2 linked regions of the Rhodobacter capsulatus SB 1003 genome follow. The protein of the gene in region 1 binds, or shares a complex with, the protein of each later gene. Links are inferred from orthologs where the notes say so. Each region holds a gene or a part of one and is shown on either strand. Other genes may lie near its edges.

Evidence for each region.
Region 2: the proteins of trxA (region 1) and trxB are in contact, whole or in part, in a crystal structure (PDB 1F6M), measured with the Escherichia coli proteins. The link is inferred for Rhodobacter capsulatus SB 1003 from one-to-one orthologs.

What each region holds. Positions count from the first base shown.
Region 1 is NC_014034.1:39,471-44,692, reverse strand. What follows is about bases 967-3,822. They hold trxA (thioredoxin), read left to right. Parts: upstream 967-2,162; coding sequence 2,163-2,483; downstream 2,484-3,822. Other genes in these bases: hslU (ATP-dependent protease ATPase subunit HslU), read left to right, coding at 3,149-3,822; hslV (ATP-dependent protease subunit HslV), read left to right, coding at 2,595-3,152; addA (double-strand break repair helicase AddA), read left to right, coding at 967-2,110. Also shown: more of addA, read left to right, coding at 1-966; more of hslU, read left to right, coding at 3,823-4,450; RCAP_RS00165 (alpha/beta hydrolase), read left to right, coding at 4,490-5,222. UniProt on the Escherichia coli protein: Participates in various redox reactions through the reversible oxidation of its active center dithiol to a disulfide and catalyzes dithiol-disulfide exchange reactions.
Region 2 is NC_014034.1:3,004,024-3,006,869, forward strand. What follows is about bases 1-2,762. They hold trxB (thioredoxin-disulfide reductase), read left to right. Parts: upstream 1-791; coding sequence 792-1,733; downstream 1,734-2,762. Other genes in these bases: RCAP_RS13925 (Lrp/AsnC family transcriptional regulator), read right to left, coding at 107-607; RCAP_RS13935 (hypothetical protein), read right to left, coding at 1,786-2,199; RCAP_RS13940 (bifunctional sulfate adenylyltransferase/adenylylsulfate kinase), read left to right, coding at 2,482-2,762. Outside these bases: more of RCAP_RS13940, read left to right, coding at 2,763-2,846.

The sequences.
Region 1 (5,222 bases):
TCGCACGATCTTTGTCGTCGGCGACCGGAAGCAGTCGATCTATTCCTTTCAGGGCGCCGACCTGACCCATTTCGAGGCGATGAAGAGCCTGTTTTCCGCAAAATTCGCGGCGATTTCGCGCCCGCTTCAGGATGCCGCCCTGCTGCATTCCTTCCGCTCGTCGCTGGCGATCCTGCGTCTGGTCGATCTGACCTTCCGCGGCGATCCCGCGCTGGCGCTGGGCGGTGCCCCGGAACATCTTGCCTTTCACGACAAACTTCCGGGCCGAGTCGATCTTTGGCCCGTGGTGCCGAAACCCGACAAGACCGAGCCGGAGGAGTGGGACGACCCCGTCGATCGGCCCGGCGCCGATACCGCGCCCGTCGTGCTGGCTCGGGCGATTGCCGCCGAGATCCGCGCGATGGTGGATGCCGGGGTGCAGCTTCCGGGGCGCGAGGGGCCGCGGCCGGTCACTGCCGGGGATTTCCTGATCCTCGTGCAACGCCGGTCCGGGCTGTTTTACGAGATCATTCTGGCCTGCAAGGCGCAGGGGCTGGAGGTTGCGGGGGCGGATCGGCTCAAGCTTGGCGGCGAGCTTGCGGTCAAGGATATCGTCTCTGTTCTGGCCTTTCTGGCCACGCCCGAGGATGATCTGTCGCTGGCCGAGGCGCTGCGATCGCCACTGTTTGGCTGGAGCGAGGACCAGCTTTTCCGGCTGGCGCAGCCGCGCAAGGGCTATCTTTGGGCCGCGCTGCGCGAGGCGGGCGACGAGGCGACGCTGACCGTTCTGCGCGATCTTCTGGATCGGTCGGATTTCCTGCGGCCCTATGATCTGATCGAGCGGCTTCTGACCCGGCACGAGGGCCGCAAGCGGCTGGTGGCCCGCCTTGGCGCCGAGGCCGAGGAGGGGATCGACGCGCTGATCGCCCAGGCTTTGGCCTATGAACAGACCGAAGTGCCCAGCCTGACCGGCTTTCTGGTCTGGCTTGGTGCCGACGAGATCGAGATCAAGCGGCAGTCCGACAGTGCGGGGACCGCGCTGCGGGTGATGACGGTGCATGGGTCGAAGGGGGTCGAGGCGCCGATCGTGATCCTGCCCGACACGGCGAAGCTGCGCAATTCGCAGCGCGGCGAGCTGCTGCTGGCCGAGGGCATCCCGTTCTGGAAATCTGCCGCGGCGACGCTGCCGCCCGTGCTGGCGCAGGCGCAGGCCGAGGTTCTGGAACGGCAAAGGCACGAACGTCTGCGGCTGCTTTATGTGGCGATGACCCGGGCGGAGAAATGGCTGATCGTCGCCACCGCGGGTGACGAGGAGGAGGGTGCCGAAAGCTGGCATGCGCTGGTCTCCGGCGGGATGAAATCGGCCGGAACAGAGACGGTTTCGGCGCTTTCTGAACCCTTGCAGGCGCTGGGTCCGGTCTTGCGGTTCTCGCATGGCGACTGGCCTGAAAATGGCACGCCGGTCGGCGCGGCCGAGGTGGTGCGGATCGCGCTGCCGAATTGGGCGCGGGAGCGGGTTCTTCCTGTGCACAAAACCGCCAAGGCGCTCTCGGCGTCGGATCTGGGCGGGCCGAAGGCTCTGCCCGGAGAGACGGCGGAGCTTTCGACCGAAGCGGCGATGCTGCGCGGGCGGCGCCTGCATCTGCTGCTGGAACATCTGCCGCAGGCGCCGTCGGAAACCTGGCCCGATCTGGCGCAGTCGCTGCTGGGGTTCGGCAATGACAGAGCCTTTCCCGATGAGATCGAGGCGCTGCTGACCCGGGCGCTTCAGGTGCTGACGGCGGTCGAAAAGGCCGGTTTCCTTGGCCCCGACACCCTGGCCGAGGTGGAGCTGACCGCCGAGCTGCCGGAGCTGGGCGGGCAGCGGCTGCACGGGATCATCGACCGGCTGCAGATCGGGCCCGACCGCATCCGGGTGCTGGATTACAAATCGAATGCCATCGTGCCGAACACCGCGGCCGAGGTGCCGCTGGGGCTGGTCCGGCAGATGGCGGCCTATCGCGCGGCGCTGCGGCAGATCTATCCGGGGCGGGCGGTCGAATGCTTCCTGCTTTGGACCGAGACCGGCGCGGTCATGCCGTTGGGTGACACCCTGTTGGAGGAAGCCCTGCTTTCCGCCACAGCATCTTGACGCGCGGCCGGGGCAGACCTAGCTTCCCCCAACCCTCAATCTGGAGAATCCCATGGCTACCGTCGCCGTCACCGATGCCACCTTCGACGCCGAAGTGCGCCAATCCGACCTGCCCGTCGTCGTCGATTTCTGGGCGGAATGGTGTGGCCCCTGCAAGATGATCGGCCCGTCGCTGGAAGACCTGTCGACCGAGCTGGCCGGCAAGGTGAAGATCGTCAAGGTCAATGTCGACGAAAACCCCGACAGCCCGGCGGCGCTGGGCGTGCGCGGGATCCCGGCGCTGTTCCTGTTCAAGGACGGTCAGGTCGTTTCGAACAAGGTCGGGGCCGCGCCGAAAGCCGCGCTGCAGGCCTGGATCGAAGCCTCGCTCTGATCGCCGCCAAGCAACCGCAAGGGCGCCTTCGGGCGCCCTTTTGCATGCGCGCAATCCGTCATCTTGCAAGCCGTGTCGGCGCCGCACATATCTGCGCAAACGGAGGGCAAGATGACCGACGAGAAATTTCCCGGCTGGCATGGCACGACGATCATCGGCGTGCGCAAGGGTGGCCGCGTGGTGGTGGCCGGTGACGGGCAGGTGAGCCTGGGTCAGACCGTGATCAAGGGCACGGCCCGCAAGGTGCGACGGCTGAGCCCCGGCGGGCGCGAAGTGGTGGCGGGCTTTGCCGGATCGACGGCGGATGCCTTTACCCTGCTGGAACGGCTGGAGAAAAAGCTGGAAGCCGCGCCGGGGCAATTGGCCCGCGCCTGTGTCGAGCTGGCGAAAGACTGGCGGACCGACAAATATCTGCGCAATCTGGAGGCGATGCTGATCGTCACCGATGGCGCCGATCTTTATGTCATCACCGGCGCGGGCGACGTGCTGGAACCCGAACATGACGTGACGGCGATCGGCTCGGGCGGAAATTACGCGCTGGCCGCGGCGCGGGCCCTGATGGACAGTGACCTTGATGCGGAAGCGATTGCCCGCAAGGCGATGGCGATTGCCGCCGACATCTGCGTTTACACCAACGGCAATCTGACCGTGGAGAGCATCTCGAAATGACCAGCCTGACCCCGCGCGAGATCGTTTCGGAACTTGACCGCTTCATCATCGGCCAGGCCGAGGCGAAACGCGCCGTCGCCGTGGCCCTGCGCAACCGCTGGCGGCGGCAACGCCTGTCGCCCGAGATGCGCGAAGAGGTTTACCCCAAGAACATCCTGATGATCGGGCCGACCGGCGTCGGTAAGACCGAGATCAGCCGCCGTCTGGCGAAGCTGGCCAAGGCGCCCTTCCTCAAGGTCGAGGCGACGAAATTCACCGAAGTGGGCTATGTCGGCCGTGACGTGGAACAGATCATCCGCGATCTGGTCGATGTGGCGATGGTCGAAACCCGCGAACGCATGCGCGAAGAGGTCAAGGCCCGCGCCCACAAGGCCGCCGAGGATCGGGTGATCGAGGTTCTGGCCGGGACCGATGCCCGCGAACAGACGCGCGAGATGTTCCGCCGCAAGCTGCGCGATGGCGAGCTCGACGACAAGCAGATCGAGATCGAGGTGGCCGAGACGGCTTCGGCGCCGCAGATGATGATGGGCAATCCCGGCATGGAACTGCAGATGCAGGGGCTGCAGGATCTGTTCAAGGCCTTTGGCGGCGCCCGCAAGACCCGGCGCAAGATGAGCGTGGCGGAAAGCTACGAAGTGCTGATTTCCGAGGAAGCCGACAAGCTGCTTGATGACGAGGCGGTGAAGACCGCGGCGCTGGAAGCGGTCAGCCAATCCGGCATCGTGTTTCTGGACGAGATCGACAAGGTCGCGGCGCGGGCCGAAACCCGCGGTGCCGATGTCAGCCGCGAGGGTGTGCAGCGCGATCTGCTGCCCTTGATCGAGGGCACCACCGTTTCCACCAAATACGGCCCGGTGAAGACCGATCACATTCTCTTCATCGCCTCGGGGGCGTTTCATATCGCCAAGCCCTCGGATCTGTTGCCGGAACTGCAGGGGCGTCTGCCGATCCGGGTGGAGCTGCGGCCGCTGACCGAGGAAGATTTCGTCCGCATCCTGACCGAGACCGACAATGCGCTGACGCGCCAATACACCGCGCTGATGGCGACCGAGGAAGTCACGGTGAGCTTCACCCCCGAGGGCATCGCGGCCTTGGCCCGGATCGCCGCCGAGGTGAACCGCTCGGTTGAAAACATCGGCGCGCGGCGGCTTTATACGGTGATGGAGCGGGTGTTCGAGGAACTGTCCTTTACCGCGCCCGACCGTTCCGGCGATCAGGTGACGGTGGATGCGGCTTTCGTCGAACGCCATCTGGGCAGTCTGGCGCAATCCGCCGATCTGAGCCGTTACGTGCTCTGACCTCTGGTGATCGGGGAGGCATGTGCTATCCTCCCCGACATGCAGAGCCGTCTTCTTGTCGTTGCCGCCTTTCTTGCCCTGATCAGCTGCGCCCCGCGCGGAGAGATCGCCTATACGCCCGAGCCAAGCGCCGATATCCGGCCGGTCTTTGTCGGCTCGACCCGGGGGCTGGACCCGGAAACCGGGGCGGAATTCGGCCACAGCCGCAGCGAGACGCTGCAGCGGGCGCGGTTCGATGTCTCTGTTCCGCCCGATCGCGGCACGGGGCAGCTGAGCTATCCGTTGCAGGGCCGCAAGATCGATCCGCGCAAAGATTTCGTTCTGGCGGGATCGCAGAAATACCCCGGGGCGGAGGCGTTTCAGGCCGCTTTGCGGCAGAGCCTGAAAAAAAGCGGCGGCGAGGCCGTCGTTTTCGTGCACGGGTTCAACAACACCTTTGCCGAGGGGCTGTATCGTCTGGCGCAGATGGGCGTCGATTTCGACCTGCCGAAGACGCTGGTCTATTACGCCTGGCCCTCGCGCGGGCAGCTGCTTGGCTATGCCTATGACCGCGATTCCGCGATTTTCGCCCGCGACGGCCTGCGCGAGACCCTGCGCGAGCTGCACCGGGCCGGGGCAAAGCGCATCCTGCTGGTCGGGCATTCGATGGGGTCGTCGGTCACCATGGAAACCCTGCGCGACATGGCGCTCTCGGGCGAAAGGTCCACGCTGGCCGAGCTGGAGGGGGTGATCCTGATTTCGCCCGATATCGACGTTGACATGTTCCGCGAAC
Region 2 (2,846 bases), 3.0 Mb from region 1 along the record:
AGGTGAAAGCAGATCCCGGTTTGCCTTTCACCTTGGCGCAAATATCCCGGGGGGAGTCCCGCGGGGACGGGGGGCAGAGCCCCCCTGCCCCCCTGGGGCCGAGCGCTCAGGCGTGTTTGGCGAGCCGCTCTTCGAGCACGTCGAAGGGCACGCCGGGGTCGTCCTTGGCGCAGCGGATGACGAGCGAGGTCTTCACGCTTGCCACATTCTCGGCTGCGGTCAGCTGCCCGGTCAGGAAATTCTGGAACGTGCTCAGATCCGGCGCCGCGCATTTCAGCACGAAGTCGATCTCGCCGTTCAGCATGTGGCATTCGCGCACCAAGGGCCAGGCCTGGCAGCGGCGCTCAAACGCGCTCAGATCCGTTTCCGCCTGGCTGTGCAGCCGCACCATCGCGAAGACCTGCACCTCGAAGCCCAGCTCGCGCGGGTTCACATCGGCGTGATAGCCGCGAATGTAGCCCGCCTCTTCCAGCGTGCGCACCCGCCGCAGGCAGGGCGGTGCCGAAATGCCGACGCGCTTGGCCAATTCGACGTTCGTCATCCGGCCATCCGCCTGCAGCTCGGCCAGAATCTTCCGGTCGATCTCGTCGAGCTTGCTCGTGCCCATGCCGAACCTCCTTGGCTGCGCAAACCTTATCTTCCAGCGCCAAGCTGCGCAATATTGTTTCGCCCTTTCGGGCGCAAGCGCAATCGCCCGGGAAAGCCCCGGGTGCGACACAGCGGTGCCGCGCGGGGGTTTTCCCGGGCCTGTCTGCTGCTTATATGAGCGGCGTCACAACAGGAGTTCCGGCATGAGCGACACGAAGCATACGAAGGTTCTGATCATCGGGTCGGGGCCGGCCGGCTATACGGCCGCGGTCTATGCCTCGCGCGCGATGCTGAAGCCGATCCTCGTGCAGGGGATGCAGCCGGGCGGGCAGCTGACGATCACCACCGAGGTGGAAAACTGGCCCGGCCGCACCGAGGTGCAGGGGCCGGAGCTGATGGTGCAGATGGAAGAACATGCCCGCGCGATGGGCGCCGAGGTCATCACCGACATCATCACCAAACTGGATCTGGGCACCCGGCCCTTTGTCGCGACGGGCGACTCGGGCACGGTCTATACTGCGGACACGGTCATTCTGGCCACCGGGGCGCAGGCGCGCTGGCTTGGCCTGCCGTCGGAGCAGAAATTCCAGGGCTTCGGCGTCTCGGCCTGCGCCACCTGCGACGGGTTCTTCTATCGCGGCAAGGAGGTCGTGGTGGTCGGCGGCGGCAATGCGGCGGTCGAGGAGGCGATGTTCCTGACCAATTTCGCGTCGAAGGTCACCGTGATCCACCGCCGCGACAGTTTCCGCGCCGAAAAGATCCTGATCGAGCGGCTGAAGAAGAACCCGAAGATCGAGGTGATCTGGAATGCCACGGTCGAGGAGGTGCTGGGCACCGAGGCGCCTTTGGGCGTCACCGGCTGCCGCATCAGGGACGTGCAGACCGGGGCCGAACGCGAGATCCCCTGCCACGGTTTCTTTGTCGCCATCGGCCATGCGCCCGCCTCGGAGCTGGTCAAGGACCAGCTCGAGCTGCATCACGGCGGCTATGTGAAGGTGGAACCGGGCACGACCCGCACCGGCATTCCGGGCGTCTTTGCCGCGGGCGATCTGACCGATCACACCTATCGGCAGGCGATCACCTCGGCGGGGATGGGCTGCATGGCGGCGCTCGATGCCGAACGCTGGCTGGCCGAACAGGGCTGAGGCGCAACGAAAAGGGCCGCCCGAGGGCGGCCCGTTTCAGACTGTGACAGGCTCAGGCCGCGACGGCCTTGGCCTTCAGTTTCGCCTTGGCCTTTTCCTTGGCGCGGATCTGCGAGCGTTTGATCGCATCGGCGATCCCCACGACCATCGAGATCACCAGAGCCGCCGAGAGCGTTTCGGCGAAGCTGGCCGGGCCGTAGAGCTGGAACATTTCCATCGGCATCGGCGCATAGTTCCACAGCGCGACCAGCGACAGGCCGACCACGAAGATCCACGAGACGATCCCCGCCGCCAGCACGTTGAAGCGGGACACCAGCATCCGCATCGCCAGCGCGAAGACAAGACACCAGGCAGCCCATTTCATCATGTCGTCGGGATAGGCCATCCCGAGCGTGCTGTAGTATTCTTCCCACTGGCTTTTCAGCCAGACCTGATTGATGCCGTACTCGCAACCGGAGATCCACACCCAACCGGCAATGATAGGCGTCAGACTTGATTTCAGACCCATGACTTCCCCTCAAAGCAAACTTCGGGGCACGATAGCACCGCTTCGGACCGCAACAAACGGCGTGGATTGACGCAGTTTGCAGAAACTTCGTTCCGGCCTTCGGCACAAACGCACCAAAACCGCCTTCTTTCACCGGGCACCCCCGGCTTTTGCTTGAAAAACGCCCTATTTGCGGGCAAAGCCGCGCCCAAGCGCCGGTGTGGCGCGGCGGTTAGCCCTCGAAAAAAAGCAGGTCAAGCGATGACTCTTCCCAATCTGGCTCCCATTCCGGAGCTTTATGTTTCCCACGAATCCGCCCAGAAGCTGAAGATCGAAGCGGGCAACCTGCCGTCCTGGGACCTGACGCCGCGGCAGATCTGCGACCTTGAACTCTTGATGAACGGCGGTTTCTTCCCGCTGAAAGGCTTTCTGGGCGAGGCCGATTACGACGGCGTCGTGGAGAACATGCGTCTGGCCGATGGCACGCTTTGGCCGATGCCGATCACGCTCGACGTGACCGAGAAATTCGCCGAAGGCATCGCGCCGGGCCAGGACATCGCGCTGCGCGATCAGGAAGGCGTGATTTTGGCGATCCTGTCGGTCACCGACAAATGGGTGCCGAACAA